3 regions of the Cupriavidus sp. PET2-C1 genome follow, and region 3 is predicted to be linked to each of the others. Evidence: predicted binding sites of a transcription regulator. Region 3 holds the regulator's gene; each other region holds the start of a gene.
The links. Region 3 encodes FliA, which starts transcription of late flagellar genes. Its sites were predicted from a motif close to CTAAAGTTTNNNNNNNNNNNGCCGNTA; they were not measured.
Positions count from the first base shown of each region.

Region 1: the regulator FliA is predicted to act here: its motif matches at 3,043-3,069, upstream of ACX12D_RS22595 (YjfB family protein).
Region 2: the regulator FliA is predicted to act here: its motif matches at 3,394-3,420, upstream of ACX12D_RS05305 (DUF342 domain-containing protein).

Region 1 covers NZ_CM137260.1:576,117-581,875, forward strand. The annotation lists gene ACX12D_RS22575 (Bug family tripartite tricarboxylate transporter substrate binding protein) at 1-25, shown strand, start outside; gene ACX12D_RS22580 (SMP-30/gluconolactonase/LRE family protein) at 74-994, shown strand; gene ACX12D_RS22585 (hypothetical protein) at 1,016-1,753, opposite strand; gene ACX12D_RS22590 (S1C family serine protease) at 1,809-2,849, opposite strand; gene ACX12D_RS22595 (YjfB family protein) at 3,086-3,370, shown strand; gene ACX12D_RS22600 (sensor histidine kinase) at 3,432-5,348, opposite strand; gene ACX12D_RS22605 (hypothetical protein) at 5,484-5,759, opposite strand, start outside.
Region 2 covers NZ_CM137259.1:1,159,308-1,165,066, reverse strand. The annotation lists gene ACX12D_RS05315 (LysR family transcriptional regulator) at 1-691, shown strand, start outside; gene ACX12D_RS05310 (response regulator) at 700-1,209, opposite strand; gene ACX12D_RS05305 (DUF342 domain-containing protein) at 1,512-3,191, opposite strand; gene ACX12D_RS05300 (bestrophin family protein) at 3,513-4,466, shown strand; gene ACX12D_RS05295 (class I SAM-dependent methyltransferase) at 4,655-5,542, shown strand; gene ACX12D_RS05290 (DUF1415 domain-containing protein) at 5,615-5,759, opposite strand, start outside.
Region 3 covers NZ_CM137260.1:2,591,459-2,597,217, forward strand. The annotation lists gene flhA (flagellar biosynthesis protein FlhA) at 1-170, shown strand, start outside; gene flhF (flagellar biosynthesis protein FlhF) at 184-2,625, shown strand; gene ACX12D_RS31595 (MinD/ParA family ATP-binding protein) at 2,629-3,447, shown strand; gene ACX12D_RS31600 (RNA polymerase sigma factor FliA) at 3,488-4,204, shown strand; gene ACX12D_RS31605 (flagellar protein FlhE) at 4,201-4,632, shown strand; gene ACX12D_RS31610 (flagella synthesis protein FlgN) at 4,996-5,454, opposite strand; gene flgM (flagellar biosynthesis anti-sigma factor FlgM) at 5,509-5,759, opposite strand, start outside.

The DNA.
Region 1 (5,759 bases), 1.1 Mb from region 3:
ATCCGCCGATGTGAAGGCCGAGTAAATGGGCAAGCGCCGCCATTGCGCGGCGCCAGGACAACCAGGAACCAACATGTACTTCAGAACGGTGCCCCGGGAGATATCCCTCCAGGTCTTCTCGACCATGCCCGCGCATTTGCGCAAGACCGGCGTGCGCTCCGAGTGGGCCGATGCCAACAAGGGCGGGGCCTGCATCGACAGCTTCCTGGAGGGGCCGGTCTTTGATCCCGCGGGCAACCTGTATGTGACGGACATCCCGTTCGGGCGCATCTTGCGCATCTCGCCGGCCGGGGAATGGTCGCTGGTCGCCGAGTACCAGGGCGAACCCAACGGCATGAAGTTCCTGAACGCGCGCGAACTGGTGGTGGCCGACTATCGCCGCGGCCTGTTGCGCGTCAAAGTAGACACGGGCGAAGTGACCACCTTGCTGGGACGGCGCAACGCGGAACAGTTCAAGGGCGTGAACGACCTCGCCATCGCTCGCAACGGTGACCTGTACTTTACCGATCAGGGCCAGACCGGCCTGCACGATCCCACGGGCCGCGTCTACCGCCTGCGTGCCGGCGGGCAGCTGGACCTGCTGCTGGGCAATGTGCCCAGCCCCAACGGCCTGGCGCTGTCCTGCGACGAAAAAGTGCTGTTCGTGGCGGCCACGCGCGGCAATTGCGTGTGGCGCGTGCCGCTGCAGGCCGACGGCAGCGTGTCGAAGGTGGGGCAGTTCTTTACCTTCTACGGCACCAGCGGCCCCGACGGCATGGCCATCGACAGCCGTGACCGCCTGTTTGTGGCGCATGCCAGCCTGGGCTGCGTGTGGGTGCTGAGCAAACGCGGCGAGCCCGAGGCGATCCTCGCCAGCCCGGCAGGCGCAACCACCACCAACCTGGCGTTCCAGCCCGCCGCTGAGCCGGGGCGGCCGCGCAAGGTGTTTGTCACCGAATCGGAGACGGGCACGATCCTGTTCGCGGATCTGGACGAGGCCGGGCTGGGCGCTTGATTCCGTTGCGGCCCGCGCCTGTCACTTCGGTGGCAGCAGGTCTTGCAGGTCCCGCAGGGTTGCCGCGGTAGCGGGGCCCGCAGGCGCGGAGACGGGTGGCGCCGGGCGGGCCGGGCTGATCGTATTCGTCCTGCCGGCCGGGCCGTTGCCAGTGCCGCCGCCGGCGGCGGCATGCGGCACGGCAGCCGGGTCGAGCCGGCCATTCTGGCCCAGCGCGATTTGCGCGCAGCCGGTGAGGAAGCCGTCTTTCTTCAGGCTGTTGGTGATGTCGATCGCCAGGACTGCGGCGCGCTCCTCGATCGGGATGAGGGTGCCGCCGCGGCTGAAGGTGTATTTGCCTTTCCACACCGCGCGGTTCTGCCTGACATCCGTCAGCGTCGTGCCATAGTTGATCGACAAGCGGCCGCCGGACGCATTGACCACGCCCCCGCCGTTGGCGATGGTCAGCACCGTATCGGCGGCGAACGTACGCATCCTGCCGGTCAGCGCGGTCGAGTCCAGCTCCAGCCCCGAGATCTCGTCGTACGCCGATTCCACGCCGCACTGCCGGGTCACCTCGCGGAACTTGGCCGCGAACGCCGCGGAGAAGTCGCTGTTCCACCCCATGCCGGTAGTGCCCAGCACATACATGCGGGTGGGCTTGCCGGTGTAGTCGCTGGCGCGGCTGGTCACGCCGACGGTGGTCGGCGCGCAGCCGCCCAGCAGCATCGACGCCACGGCCAGCGCGGCGGGGGCGCTATATCGATATCGGTTTCCCATGTCTTGTGCCCTGAGAGAAATGGCGAGGCGACCGGTTGCGGCCGGCGCCCGCTTGCTACTTCGTGTATGAAAAGTAATAGGGGCTGGTGGCGGATCGCATCACATAGCGGCCGTCGGCCTCGGTCAGCCGATAGCATGTTTGCATCGCGTTGAAACTCGGGTTGGCCATCTCCAGGCAGACCTGGTTGGCTTCCGGCTCGATGCGGTAGCGCCCGGACGAATAGCCGCGGCTGACGGAATTGGTCACATCCAGGCTGCCGCTTTCCCGGACCTGCATCCAGAGCGTAACGCCGGACGGCGCGGTGGCATTGATCCTGCCAAGATGCGTGAAATGGCTGGCCAGCTCGGCCCCGGTCAGTTGCCTGCCCTGCGGGCCGGCTGCAGGCCGGGCCGGGGCGTAGGCCGTGGCGCCCTGGCCAGGCTGCCCAGGCTGGCCAGGCGGGAGCGCCATGGCAGGCGGGGCGGCGGACGCCGTCTCGCTACGGAATTTCTGCAGCGCCAGCGCGGACCGTGCTGGCACCTCGCTGATCCATTGCGCGGGAATGGCAAAATTGATGTTCTGCGCGTCGGTCCGCATCAGGTAGGTAATGCCGACGAGCTGCCCGTCCGTGTTGAACAGGCCGCCACCGCTGGAGCCCGGGGAGATCGGGGCGGTGGTCTGGAGGCGGACGATGCGGTCGCGCTCGTCCTTGTTCAGCGAGGAGAGCAGGCCATCGCTCAGCGTCAGCTCGTAGCCGCGCGGCGCGCCGATGGCGTAGACCTTCTGCCCCACCTTGAGCGCGGCCAGCGGCGCGATCTTTACCGCCGGGGCGGTGAGGCCCTTGGCGCGCAGGATGCAGAGGTCGCGCTCGACATCGGCGTGCACCAGGCTGGCGCCATACGTGACCTTCTCGCGCCGGATGCTGACGGATTTGCCGCTCTTGAGCACGTGGCAGTTGGTGACCAGTTCCTCCGGCCCGATCACCACCGAGCTGCCCAGGCCGAACCGCGTGCCTTGCGCGTCAAAGACGGATACCACCCAGATGCTGGGCGATTCCCGCTCATAGAGTTCGGCCGAATCCAGCGCCAGGCAATTCGTCGAGATGCCAAAAGCCAAACACGAAATAGCGACGCTTCCCGCAATGTTTTGCGCCCGACCCATGATGTTCATTCTGGTGACTGGTTTTGCCGGATTCAGCCGCTATCCTGACGGTGCGGGCTGTCTGGTCTTTCCCCGGCCAGTTCGGCCGGGCTGCTTATGATAAACGTTCCGGATGCCAAGCGGGTGGCCCGCTATTGCGACCGCCGCGCTAAAGATTCCCGGTTGATGGCCGACAACATGGATGCTGGGAGGTGCGCCTTCCCGCTGGCTTCAATGCCAATCGTAGCTTCAGCCGCAGCTTCAACGGTAGCTTCAATCTCAACCTCAATTTCAACCTGGAAGACCATTCAATGGATATTTCCCTCGTCAGCGCCGCTAGCAACTCGGGCGGCGATCCGGTGCCCACCATGATGCTGCGCAAGTCGCTGGACCTGCAGGCTCAGAGCGTGGCAACCCTGCTGGGCTCGATGCCGCAAGTCAGCGTTCCGGCCAGCAATCCGCCTCACCTTGGCCAGACCATCGACGTCAAGGTCTGATTCCGGTAATCCGGTAACGGAGCTGCCCGCGCCCGGGTTGACATCGAACGGGTGCGGGGGGCTAATCGGCGGAGCCGGGTGGCTGCGGCGCCAGCGCGAACGCCAGCCGCACGGTCGTCCCTTGCGCCGAAGAGCACAGGTCCAGCGCCGCCCCGATGGCTTCGGCGCGCTGGCGCATATTGCCCAATCCCCGTCCGTGCGCGGCAGCCTCGGGCGTAAAGCCGCGGCCATTGTCGTGGATCTCGACGACCAGGGCTTGCTGGCCGGCATCATGGCGCGCCGAGACCCGGATCGCGCTGCCGCCGGCATGCTGCATGGCATTGGAAAATACTTCCAGCAACAGGTAGTGCAGCTCACGCACCCGCTGCGGCGTCAGGTCGTGCAGCGCCGGCAGTCGCGCCACCTGCCAGTCCACCCGCAATCCCGCCGCCTCCAGCCGCGGGCCAAGCCGGTAGCGCAGGTTGCCAAGTACGGTGGCCAGGTCGCCGCCGGTGTCCTGCAACGCATCGACGGATAGTTTCAGGGCATCCAGCGCATGCTGCAGCTGTTGCTGCAACGTGTGCGTGGATGGGCTGCCGGAGCGCAGCATGGAGAGCATGCCCACCAGCTGGCTGCCAAGCCCGTCATGGATATCGCGCATGATCCTGCCGCGCTCCTGCAGGGTGGCCTGCTCGCGCTCCATCTCGCGGGAGTGGCGGTACAGCGCATGCAGTTCCTGCTCCTTGCGCGAGACCGCGCTGTCCAGCTTCTGGTTCAGGGCAGCCAGCATGCGTGTGGCGCGCGTGTAGCGGTCGACCAGCAGCCAGCCCATGGTCAGGCTGAAAATCAGCGACACGTAGCGGGTGACGGAGGAGTCCCAGTAGTCATCCCCGATCCACCAGACATGGATCAAATCCAGCATCGAGATGAGCAGGGTGAGGCCAAGGGCGGCGGCAATCGCCGTGCGCTCACGCTCCGGGCGCGTCACGGCGGCGCGGACCAGCACGGCCACGATCGACAGTGCCATCGCAACATTGACGACCACATTGGCCACCACCATGGCGCGGGTGCTGTGGGCCGCCACCATCAGCGCGATCAGCGGAAGCTTGACGCTCAGGTAGAGCAGCAGCACGCGGCGCAGCCAGCGCGCCTCCAGGCCGGTCACAAGGATGGCGAACCTGGCGGTCGCGTACATGAAGACCGCCCGCCCGGCCAGCACCACCGCGAGCCACGCATCGGGCGCGCCGGCGTCGTCGGAAACGAAGTACTCGGCCAGCCCGAAAGACCAGCCAAGCTCGGCGATGGCATATAACCCGAACAGGGGATCCCGCTGGCGCCACCACACCAGCGCCGCCAGGCAAGCCAGCAGCACACTGGCCGCCGCGATGACTATCGGGCCGATGACCTTGAACCAGAGCGCCCGCTGGTAGTGGGCCTCCACCAGTGCCGGGGCACCGAACTCCACGCGTGACAGGCCGCCGCGCGAGCTGGCGCTGGCAGCGATCGTGACAATCAGTTCGTTCTCCGGGCGCAGCAGGTCAGCCGGCACCGGGATCAGCAATGGCTGCTGGCCGGCATAGGACGCCGGGGCCGACAGGCTGCCCGCGTGGGCGAGGCTGCTGCCGTTGAGGCGCACTTCATAGCTATTGGCGGCCCGCTCGATATACAGCGCGGCCATGCCCTGGCGGCCTGGCAAATCCGGGAAGCGCAGGAGAAATCGCGCGCCGCCGGTCTGGCCGGGACGGGACCGGTCCCAGTAGTAAGGCAGCCTGACGGTGGCCGGTGTGCCGTCGCCGGTGATCATGGCGGCCTCGCCAAGGATTTGCAGCTGCCCGGCGGCAAGCGGCGATGTGCCGGGCAAGGCGAGCAGCAACCAGAGCACAAGCGCTAGCAGCGGCTTTGCGGTGAGCAGGGGTTGGGGCAACAGGATGCGCGCCATCCGCAAGGGGGCGGTAGCCGGCGTGGCGGGGGCGCTTGCCGCCGCGTGGGGTATCACCATGAGCTGGTCTGGGGCTTGGCGCAAGGGTGCGGGATGATGGTCCCGCCGCGCCCATCGTAGCTTTGCGCCGGAGTCCGGTCAATCGTGCCGGTTGCGCGGCCCATCGCCGCGCCTTCGCGCGGGATGGGCCGGGCTTCACCCCACCGCGGCCGGCGCGCTCGCGGCGGGCCTGGAGCTGGCGCCGCCAGCGGGTGAAGGCACCCGTTTCAGGCGTCCGGCGTGCGCCGCCTCGGCATGGTTGCCCATGACCTCCAGGCGCAGCAGGATGATGGGCACGGAGACCAGGGCACGTTCAAGCGCGACCAGCAACTGCCCGGCCCGCATTTGCGGCATACGGATCTCAAAGCTCAGCATGCACTTGATTGGAGGCAGGCCGAGCGGCATCTGCCGCTCGTTGGCCGGGTACTGGCC
Region 2 (5,759 bases), on a different replicon from region 3:
GGCCCTGAAGAACCTGGAATCCGTGGTGCGCCACCGGGCGGCGTTCGACCCGCTGACCGATACGCGGCGCTTTGTGGTGGCGGCCAGCGACAACGCCATTGCCGTGCTCGGGCTACGGCTGATGGAGACCTTGTCGGGGGTGGCGGGCCAGGGCGTGCAGATGGCATTCGTGGCAGCGGATCCCGCCACCATCGGCGCCAGGCTGGATCTGGGCGAAGTGGACCTGCTGATCGGCTCCGAGCGGATGGTGGCGCCGTCGATGAAAGCGAGGAAGCTGCTCGACGAGCGCTTCGTGATGGTCCAGCGCAAGCACCATCCGCGCGGCATGCGCCCGCTGGACCTGGATGCATATTGCGCGCTGGAGCACGTGCTGGTATCCACCAGCGGCGGCAGCTTCCACGGCTACATGGATGAGCAACTGGAGGCGCTGGGGCGGCGGCGCAAGGTGGTGCTATCGGTGCAGACCTTCACCCTGGTGCCGGAACTGCTCAGCCACAGCCACTATGTGGCCACGCTGCCGCGCCGGCTGGCGCAACGCTATGGCGACCGGCTGGACGCCTTTGCGCTGCCCGTCGAGGCGAACGGGTTTTCCTTGTTCGCGGCCTGGCATCCGCGCAACCATGCCGATCCGGCAATCCTCTGGCTACGGGAGAGGATCGCCGCCGTGGCAGATGCAGCCGGAGTGGATTGAAGCACGGCTCAGGCGGCCAGCACCTCGGCCTCGAGCATGCTGCTGATGGCGGCTTCCAGCGTCACAAGGGCTGCTGTCTTGGGCAGGCAGCAGCAGATGCCGTAGCCCATCTCCGGCGGCGGCATGTGCAGCCACATATTGTCCGACAGCAGCAGCACCCGCTGGGCGGGCAGCATGCTGCGCAGCTTGCGCAGCAGGCGCCAGCCGCTGGTCACGTCCTGCGGCATGCCAAACACCAGCAAGCCAGCCTCGCGGATCGTCGTCCCGTGCATGGAGAGATCATCGGGATCCACGCCGTCCACCTGCTCCACGCCAGGCATGCTCTCCAGCATGCGGGCCAGGCCGAGGCGCAGCAGCGCGCATTCGTCGATCACCACCGCCCTGAGCGGCGCCGTGCCGTGCGACGCTAGCGGCAGCCTGGCAACCTGCCGCGCCGACATGGCCGATGGCACGACCGGCGAGATGCCTCGCGAGGTGATGCTGTCTACGCCTGCCCGGCTGGTGAGTGCCATGTCCATGATCCCTCCTGTTGTTTTTCTCTGGAACGGCGCCAGCGGGGACGCCTGACAGGCTACTTTGCAAGGCACGTGCCAGCCGCCGGCGCGGGCTGCCTGGCGGAGCCGGGCTGGCCGCTGCGCCTTGTGGAGCAAGGGATTGGCGCTTGCGCGGAGGCTCGGGCGCCGCGGCCCGGGCGGGGCCAGGGCATGTTACGCGTCACGTAACGTGTTCCGCATCGTGCTCCGTATTGTGTTCCGTGCGGCACATGCAAAACCGCCGCGCAAGAGCGCGGCGGCCGGCGTGCGACGGGACGCAGGGGGACTCAGACCAGCGCGATGCGGTCCTCCACCAGCCGGATGTGGCCGCCCGGCTTGTCCTCCATGATCTTCATCGACTTCTGCCCGATATGCAGGCTGCAACCGCCGTGAATGCGCCGGCTCACCTCGATCACCGCCTCGGGAGACGGGCGAAGCTGCTCGGCAAGCTTGGCGAGCCTGGCATCGAGCGCAATCGAGTCGCGGGTGAGCTTGAACAGCGTGGCGCGCGCCTTCTCGCGCAGGTCGCCCACCGCTTTCTCGGGATTCTTGGCGAAAAAACTGACCAGTTGCTGCACCTTGGCCTGCTCCGCCTCCAACTGGCGGCGCTGGGCCTCGAGCTCGGCCTTCTCGGCTTCGGCATAGGGATTGGTGCCCACCTGCACGGTCGTGGCGGTACCGGCGGAGGCGCCGAGGGTGGCGGTACGCACAGCCAGTTGCGCACGGCAGCGCCCGCCGGTGATGTTGCCCTGGCCACCCTTGGGGCTGCCGGCAATGATGCTGCGCCCGGCGGAGACATCGCTCTGGCGGATGCCGCTTTCCACCTTGACCTCGGTGCCGGCCTCGACCACCGCGCTTTCGATGAAGCGCGCATGCAGCGAGCCCTTGCAGGTCACCCGCGCCAGCGCGACACCCTCGGCGCCTTGATGTGATCCTTGATGTGATCCTTGATGTGCGCCTTGATGTGTGCCCTCGGCCTTGCCAATGATGCCGCCTTTCACCACCACATTGCCGCCCGCCTCCACATGGGCAGCCTCGATGGTGCCGCTGACGATCACGTCGCCGGTCACGCGCACTGTCATGCCGGTCCTGATATCCCCGTTGACGCGCAGCGTGCCGTCGAAGGTGACGTTGCCGGAGTGCATGTCCACCGCTTCCACATCGACCACCGGGCTCACCGACACGCCCTGCGCCAACACGGCCGGCGAGCCGGAGATCGCCGCCACCAGTACCTCGGGATCGGCGGGATCCGGCGCCACGCCGGTCAGGCCGTCCGCAAACGGCGGATCGATGGCCGGCACGGCGGGCACGACCTTGCCGAAGACATCGATGCCGTCGCTGCCCTGGCGGGCCGGGATGCGCCGCATCAGCGGCGTGCCGGGATTCACCAGCAAGAGCGTGCCCAGGTCGCGCAGGTCGATGCGGCCGCTTTCGTCCTCGGCCACCAGCGGCTTGGGAGGGGCCAGCAGGCTCTCGAAGCGCGCTGGCGTGCCAGGCAGCGGCGCGCGTCCAGTGGCAATCTCAAGCCCGTCGCAATAGCCGGCCTCGACCGCGCCACGCAGTGCCGCGCTGTCCGGTTCGGCCTTGACGCCGCGCTCGGCCAGCGCGGCACGGATATCGTCCCGTGTCACCTCGCGCCCGCCCTGCGGCGGCAGCAGGTTGAGCCGCACGCTCAGATTGTCGCTGCTGACGCTGAGATCGAAGTAGCCGTCGGTCAGTTCGCCAATCAGCGCCTCCACGGGCGTCCCCTCGATGGCGCGCTGGCATTGCGCGAGAAAGGCGCCGATTGCGGCGGTATCCAGTTTCGCCTCCGCCCAGCCGCCCCTGGCCAGCGCCTCTTGCAGCGCGGCGCGGTCCGGCGCCATGCGGCCCGGCATGGCAGCATATGCCGCGCGCAGCTGCCGCGCGCTGTCGTCCAGGCTAATCTGCAAGCCGCCGGCCTCTGTGTCTTGTCCCCGGTTTTCCATTCGGTTGTTCCCATGATGGATCGTGTCCGGACGGCTCCGCCCCGTCCTCGGGGTCGTCCGCAATCCCGGCCTCGGCAGTGCCGCGCCGCCGCTGCGCCATGGCGCGGCCGCCCGGTGCCCGTGGCCTGCCAGGCAGGCCCTTGAAGCCGGGGATGTCATTGATGCGCTGCGGGATCTCGGTCCCTTTTGGCGCACACAACACCATCGGCCGATTCGCCGGAAACTTGAGCCGCAGCACCGCCAGCAACCCACCGCCATGGCGAAAAATGTACACTTCTGCCCATCGACGGAACGCCGTGCCGCAATGCCAGAGGATCACAGATGATTGTGCGAGACCGCCCATCGGGACTGAGGTTGTTCCTGGTCCTGCGAGGCTCGATCCTGTCGCGCATCTGGCGCGTGCTGCTGGTGAACTTGCTGGTAGCGGTCGCCGTCACGCTCAGCCACGGCGCGTTCTTCGAGCACAAGGTCACGCTTACGGCCATCCCCTTCACGCTGATCGGCCTGCCGCTGGCCATCTTCCTGGGCTTTCGCAATACCGCCGCCTACGATCGCTTTTGGGAAGGGCGCAAGCTGTGGGGAGAGCTGGTGGTGCGCAGCCAGAACCTGGCACGGCAATGCCTCAGCCTGATCGCGGACAACGTGCCGGACAGCGCCGGCCATAAACCGGCGGGCCTGAGCGACGCGCGCGTGCGCATGATCTCCCGCACGATTGCCTACGCGTACACGCTGCGCAACCGTTTGCGCGGCGCCAGCGCCGCCACCGGCCTGGACCCCGCGTGGCTGCGCCCGGCGGAGCTCGCCGACCTGCAGCGCAGCACCAATGCGCCCGCCTTGCTGATGATGCGCATGGGCGAAGACCTGGGCCAGTGCGTGCGGCAGCACCGCGTCGAGCCCTGCCTCGCCGCCGGCATCGACGACACCTTGTCGGCCATGATGGCCACGGCGGTGGCGTGCGACCGCATCCACAACACGCCCATCCCGTTCTCGTACACGCTGCTGCTGCACCGTACCGCCTACCTGTATTGTTTTTTGCTGCCGTTCGGCCTGGTGGATACCATCGGCTTCGTCACGCCCGTCGTGGTGGCCATCGTGGCCTACACCTTCTTCGGCCTGGATGCGCTGGGCGATGAGCTGGAAGAACCGTTCGGCACCAGTGCCAACGACCTGCCGCTCGATGCGCTCTGCCGCACCATCGAAATCGCCATGAAGGAAGCGCTGGGCGAGACCGCGCTGCCGCCGCCGCTCGTACCTGTGGATTACTGCCTGCTTTAGTGGGCTCTGTTTAGGGGGCTCTGTTTAGGGGGCTGTTCAGGGGGCCTGGCGAGGCGGCGCCGGCATGCGCCGGTTGCACCACTCGCCCGGCCAGGCGCGACTTTCGGTAAACTGCCGCTGTACCGGCGCAGCGTCGTCCGGCTTTGGCGCACGCCTCACCGCTTTTCCCCAGGTTCCAGACATCCCAGATGGCCCAGAAGTCCCCGGCGTCCAAGACGCCCGCCGCACCGGCGCCCAGCCCCCACGAAATCCGTCCCGGCCAGTCCATCGAGCTGCTCAAGGCGCTGCATATCCTCACGCGCGACGGCAAGATGAACCAGGACAGCCGCCGCAAGCTCAAGCAGGTCTACCACCTGTTCCAGTTCATCGAGCCGCTGCTGCAGGACCTCAAGCAAGATCACCCCGACGTGACGCTGGTCGACCACGGCGCTGGCAAGTCCTACCTCGGCTTCATCCTGTACGACCTGTTCTTCAAGGCGCAGCTCGACCAGTCGCACATCTACGGCATCGAGACGCGCGAGGAACTGGTGCGCAGCTCGCAAGAGCTCGCCAGCCGGCTGGATTTCAAGGGCATGTCGTTCCTGAACCTGTCGGTCGCGGATTCGATCACGTCTGACCAGCTTCCGCCCACCATCGATATCGTTACCGCGCTGCACGCCTGCAACACGGCCACGGACGATGCGATCCGCTTCGCGCTGGAAAAGCGCGCCAAGTACATCGTGGTGGTGCCGTGCTGCCAGGCCGAGGTGGCCGGCGTGCTGCGCAAGAACAAGGGCAAGCTGCTGGCCGGCAATCCGCTGACCGAGATCTGGCGCCACCCGCTGCATACGCGCGAGTTCGGCAGCCAGGTGACCAACGTGCTGCGTTGCCTGCAGCTGGAGGCGCACGGCTACCAGGTCAGCGTGACCGAGCTGGTGGGCTGGGAGCATTCGATGAAGAACGAGCTCATCATCGCGCAGTACAAGGACCTGCCGCGCCGCCGCCCGGCCGAGCGGCTGAACGAAGTGCTGCGCACGCTGGGACTGGAAGAGATGGAAGCGCGCTTCTATACGCAGGAGCCGGCTGCCGCCGGCTGAATCTGACTCGCGCCATGCCAACGGCGCGCTGCTGTCCACAAGCTGAAACGCGCCGCTTCGACGGCGCGTTTTTTATGTCCCGCCGGCCTCGGTCATCAGCTTGCGCCAGCCGTCGTGGCCGAGCCGGCGCATGGTTTCCTGGTTGCGCTCGTAGATATCCGACGCATCGGGAAAAGCCGCCACGGCCCGCGCGATGCTGTCCTCGCGCAGCAGGTGC
Region 3 (5,759 bases):
GGCAAGAACAGCTGGGGCTGGATCCGGTGCTGCTGGTGCCGCATCCGCTGCGCCCGTTGCTGGCGCGCTTCCTGCGCCGGACCATGCCGCAACTCAAGGTGCTCTCGCATGCCGAGGTGCCGGACAACCGAAATATCAGGATCACCGCCATGATCGGTGGCACAGCGTGAGGGGTTTCGCAAAATGAGCGTAGCTAAATTCGTGGCGGCCAATGGCCGCGAGGCCTTGCGCCAGGTGCGCGAGGCGATGGGGCCGGATGCCGTGGTGCTGTCCAACCGCACCGTCGAAGGGGGGGTGGAGATTGTCGCGATGCGCGACACCGATCTCGGCGCCATCTCCAGCAACGCGCCCGTGTTCACGCCGCCGCCGGCTGCCGCGGTCGCCGTCGACGGCGCCCTTGGCGACTTGCGCGGCGAGCTGCAGACCATGCGCGCCATGATGGAGCGCCAGTTCTCCGGCGTGGGCACGCACAGCCTGCCGTCGATCGGCGGAGACCCGTTGCGCGATTCGCTGTTTACCTGGTTAGTGACCGCTGGCTTCTCCGGGCAGCTCGCCCGTTCGCTGCTGGGTCACTTGCCGCTGGGCCATGACCGGCCCGCCGCCATGACCTGGATCCGCCAGGAGCTTGCGCGCAAGGTGCCGGTGCTGAACGACGAAGATGCGCTCTTCGCCCAGGGCGGCGTGCTGGCGCTGGTGGGCCCCACCGGCGTGGGCAAGACCACCACCACCGCCAAGCTGGCCGCGCGCTTCGTGCTCAAGCACGGCCCGGAACGCCTGGCGCTCCTGACCACCGACACGTTCCGGATTGGCGCGCACGAGCAATTGCGCATCTATGGCGACATCCTTGGCGTGCCCGTGCATGCGGTCAAGGACGCGGCCGACCTGCGCTTCGCGCTGGCGGCGCTGACCGAGAAGCACCTGGTGATCATCGACACCGTGGGCATGAGCCAGCGCGACCGCAACCTGTCCGAGCAGATCGCCATGCTGGCCGGCGTGCAGGCGCCGGTGCAGCGCATCCTGCTGCTCAACGGCGCCAGCCACGGCGACACGCTCAACGAAGTCGTCCACGCCTACCGTCACGATGCCACGCCCGACGGCGGCATCGACGGCTGCATCGTCAGCAAGCTGGATGAGGCCACGCACCTGGGCTCCGTGCTCGACGTGGTGATCCGCCACCGCTTGCCGGTGTACTACGCTTCCACCGGCCAGCGCGTGCCCGAGCACCTTGAGCTCGCCAACGGCGCGGCCCTTGTCGAGCGCGCCTTCCAGACGCCGCGCCGCGGCTCGGTGTTTGCCGACGCGGAAGCCGCGCGCCGCGCCATGCCCGCGCAGGACGACAGCGAAGCCGCGCGCGCGGCCAGCCCAGGCGGCGCCGACGGCATGCTGCGCTCGCTCGCCGACAGCGCCAACGCGGTGGGCGATTGCGTGGAGCAACTGAACGCTGGCAGCTATAGCTTTGAACTGGTCCGCTCGCTGTGGCAGCAACGCAATGAGAGCGCACCCTCGCCGCGCCTGATGGCGCAGCAAGTGCGCGAGGCCGCCTGCCGCGACCTCGCCCGCCATTGCGACCGCTTCGTGCTGTCGCTGAGCGCAACGGTGGCCGCACCGGTGGCGGGACGGCGCGCGCCGCGCCCATGGCAGCACACGCTGTTCCTGGCGGACCGCGACGGCCTGCCGCTGGCGGCCGCTGCCGCACCCGCAGGCCGCACCGGCCCGGCGCTGCAAGGCGGCCAGGGCGGATGGGAAGCCGATGCCGCCACGCTGTGCGCCGCCATCGCCGCCGCCCGTACCGTGGTCAACGTACTCGACGCCATGCCTGCCGCCCCCGTGCTGGCACGCTGGCAGCAAGCTGGCGAGCGCTGGCTGGCTACCGCACGCAAGACCACCCGCGTGGCCAGCGGCGGTGCCGCCGTCAAGCTCGATGCGCTGGCCGAGACGCTGACCTTCCACGCCGTGCATGACATGGACTATCGCGGCCGCGATGCGGTGCAGTGGATCGCGCAATGCCCGGTGCGCGTGCTCGAAGGCCAGGCCCGCGGCGCCCGCTCCGCCGCCGAGGGCGGCACCGATGCCGGCTTGCTGGTGTCGCGCGTGGTCGACCGCGAGAACGGCCAGACGCTCGCCGTGCACTACCTGCTGTGCGACCCGGCGCTGTCGGCCGAGGGCGCGCAACTAGCACGCTGGGCCCGCTGGGCCGAAGCCGGCGAAGCGCAACTGCGCACGCTGCGCCATGCGCTGGACCACCTGGGCCAAGGCGACGGCGGCAATGAACCCGCACAGGCCGAAGCGCAGGCCTGCGCCCGCTTGCTCGCGCTGCAGATGGGTGTGGCCGCGCTGCGCCTCGAGCAGGCCTGCGATGATTCGGTCGCTGCATTCCTGGCGCGGCTGACCGGCCGCGCGCCGGCTCGCCAGGCTTGCGGCGCCGCTGTGCTGGTCGAAGGCATCGGCCGTTTGCTGGCCTTGCTCGACGTGCTGGAAAACTATCCCGCCCGCAGCGGCCGCGCCACGCAGCCCGCCGTTCAGGAAGCGCCGGAGCAGACGTTCCAACTGGGCGTCGCCGGGGGCCAGCTCGAGGCGCGCATGAGCGCAAGCCGCGTGTTCGAGACGCTGGCGCAGGGAGAATAAGCCGTGAATTCACTCGCAACCGACCAGGCGGAAAGCCTGCGGCGCATGTTGGCGCCACGCGCCACGCGCCGCATTGCCGTGGTCGCAAGCGATGCCGGTGCCGGGGCCACCACGGTGGCACTGGGGCTGGCCAACGCCCTTGCCCTGCAAGGCGAACGCGTGCTGCTCGTCGATGAGGACCGCTTCGGCGCCCGCGCCACCCGGCTTGCCGGCGCCATGCCGGAAGGCACCCTGGCCGCGGTGCTGGGAGGCGCGGTGACGCTCGACGCAGCGCTCGGCAAGCGTCCCGCCGGCACCGTTGCCGTGCTGCCGGGCAGCCCCCAGGCCAATGGCGACCTGCAGTTGCTCAAGTCGTTTCGCACCGTGCTCAGCGATGCCCGCAGCGATGCGGATGGCGGCTTGTCGCAAATGGCTGGCGCGGCGCACAACCTCATCGTGGTGCTGCGCGCGGAGCCGGCCTCGATCAAGGCCGCATACGCTTGCATCAAGCAGCTCAATCACCTGTACGCCTGCCGGCGTTTCCACCTGGTGATCAACGCCGCCGCCGGGGACGCTGCCGCCAGTGCGGTGCTGGGCAACCTGGCCCGTACCGCCAGCCAGTACCTTGGCGTCGAGGCCAGCCCCGCGGGCAGCCTGCCGCACGATCCGCTGGTCGAGCGCAGTACCGCATTGGGCCGTTGCGTGGTCGAGGCCTTCCCGGCCGCGCCCGCCACCGCCGCATTGCGCCGAATTGCCACAGGCATTGCCAGCTGGCCAATGTCCTCCGATCCCCGTTCAACCCTGTCGGCGCCAATGGCGCCGACGGCCACGGCCCTGGCTTAAGCGCCGGGACCTGCAAGCTAGGACTCACGAGAATTCCACCATGTATACGATTCAGGGAAAGCTCGAACAGACTGATACCGTGACGGCGCATGCGTCGCTGGTGCGTCGCATCGCCTTGCAACTGGCGGCCAAGCTGCCTGCCAGCGTGCAGCTCGATGACTTGATCCAGGCCGGCATGATCGGCCTGCTCGACGCCGCCAAGCGCTATGAAGACACCCACGGTGCGCGTTTCGAGACCTACGCCAGCCAGCGCATTCGCGGCGCCATGCTCGACGAGGTGCGCGCCAACGACTGGCAGTCGCGCAGCCTGCGCCAGTTCACGCGGCGGATCGAGCGCACCGTGCGCGGCCTGGAGCAAACGCTGGGCCGTGCGCCGCTCGATTCCGAAGTGGCCCAGGAACTGGAGCTGCCGCTGGACGAATACCAGACGCTGCTCAACGAGGTCTATGGCTGCCAGCTGCTGCACTATGAAGACTTCGAGCGCTCCGGCGAAGAGGACTTCCTGGACCGGCACCTGAGCGTGAGCGATGACGGCAACCCGCTCACGGTGCTGATGGAGAGCGGCATGCGCGAAGCGCTGATCCGCGCCATCGAGCGCCTGCCCGAGCGGGAGAAGCTGGTGCTGTCGCTGTGCTATGACCAGGAGCTGAACCTGCGGGAAATCGGCGCGGTGCTGGAAGTCACCGAGTCGCGCGTGTGCCAGATCCGTAGCCAGGCGATCACACGGCTGCGTTCGCAGTTGCGCGGGTTGCTGTGAGCCACTGGCCCAAGCGCTTCGCCGCGTTGACGCTCGCCGTGGCGTGCTGCCCGGCACTGGCAGCGCCTGGCGGGCAGGCGTTGCATAGCTGGTCGGCTTCGGTGAACGGGCCTGCGCTATACAGCAAAGGCCTGCGTACCGTTTCCGTCCCGATTTCACCGACCGGCTATCTGCCGCAGGCGCAGGGCGCAATCACGACAGTGCGGTGGCGCTATAGCTTCTCGCGTACGCCGCCGAATGCACTGCAGGCTTACCTATGCAATGCGCAACGGTGTGTATTGCTTTCGGGGGCTGAGGGGCTGACCGAGGCGTTTAGCGGGGATGACGCTGCCAAGGGCTTTGTGTTTGCCTTTCAGGTGCCGGGGAAGGGGGCGTTGACGCCGGTTTTGATTGGGCAGGCTAATGAGGTTACGGTTGGGTTTCGGTGAGGGGGGGTGCTTAGCCGCAACCGCAACTGCTTAACCGCAACTGCTTAACTGCAACTTCAACTGCAGTTTCACCACCCCTGCGGGGCGGCGACCTACTTTCTTGTCTCGCCAAGAAAGTAGGCAAAGAAGGCGACCCGGATGCGGCGCCGCATAACGGGAGATTCAAACCTTTACGGCTCGCTTCGCATCGCGCTTGGGTGTTCCCCGCCTGGGGGGCGGGTCACACGGCTAAACCGAGGCGTTGGCCAATTCCCCCCAGCTGGTTTGCTCCCCTCTCCCACTTGTGGGAGAGGGGCCGGGGGAGAGGGCGGGCACTCGCAAGAACGAGATGCCACAAACTACCCAGCTCAACCGCTACCCCATTCAACCAGTCGCCAGACTGACCCCTTGCGGCCCGGTCTGCGCGCGCCCGTCGCGCCCATACAGCGTCGTGTTGTCACCCCGTTGCCGCAACGCCAGAATCGCTTCCTCGGTGAACTCGAGGTGCGCATCCACAACCGCGGCATTCAGCGCATTGGCGTCGCTTGCAGCGCGTGCCGCAAACACCAGCGTCCGCCATGCGGCTTCCACCGATGGATCGATCTGGCGCCCGAACAGCTGGCCGCCCGCGCCGGTGCGAATTCCCATGGCGCCCATCTGCGCCTCGCGCGTGCGCGTCAGCGCGCCCAGCAATCCGGCCAGTTCGACCTTGCGTTCCAGCACCCCGGCAAGGGCCTGGTAATCGCCGGCCTTGATCAGGCTTCTTTCTTCGCCCAGCACGGTGGCGAACTCCTGCGCGAGCTCGGTTTCGCGGCGCAGGTTCTGGATCAGGGACTGGCTCATGGCTTGCCTATCTTGGGGTGGGGTTGGCGATGCGGCCCGTAGCAAGCCGCGGTGTCAGGCGCCGCCGCTGAGTTCGCGCAGGGACGCGAGCAGGCCGTCGGCGATCTTGCTTGGGTCGATCTTGATGCGGCCTTCGGAGATGGCCTGGCGGATCTCTTCGACCTTGGCGGTGTCGATATCGTCGTCATGGTCTTCTACCATGCGCGCGCCGATCTCGCGCACCTGGGCCGACAGGGGGCTGCTGACGCGTACGCTGGACGTCTCCGGGGCAGCCGTCGATCCGGGGGCGCCGGCCACGCTGCGCA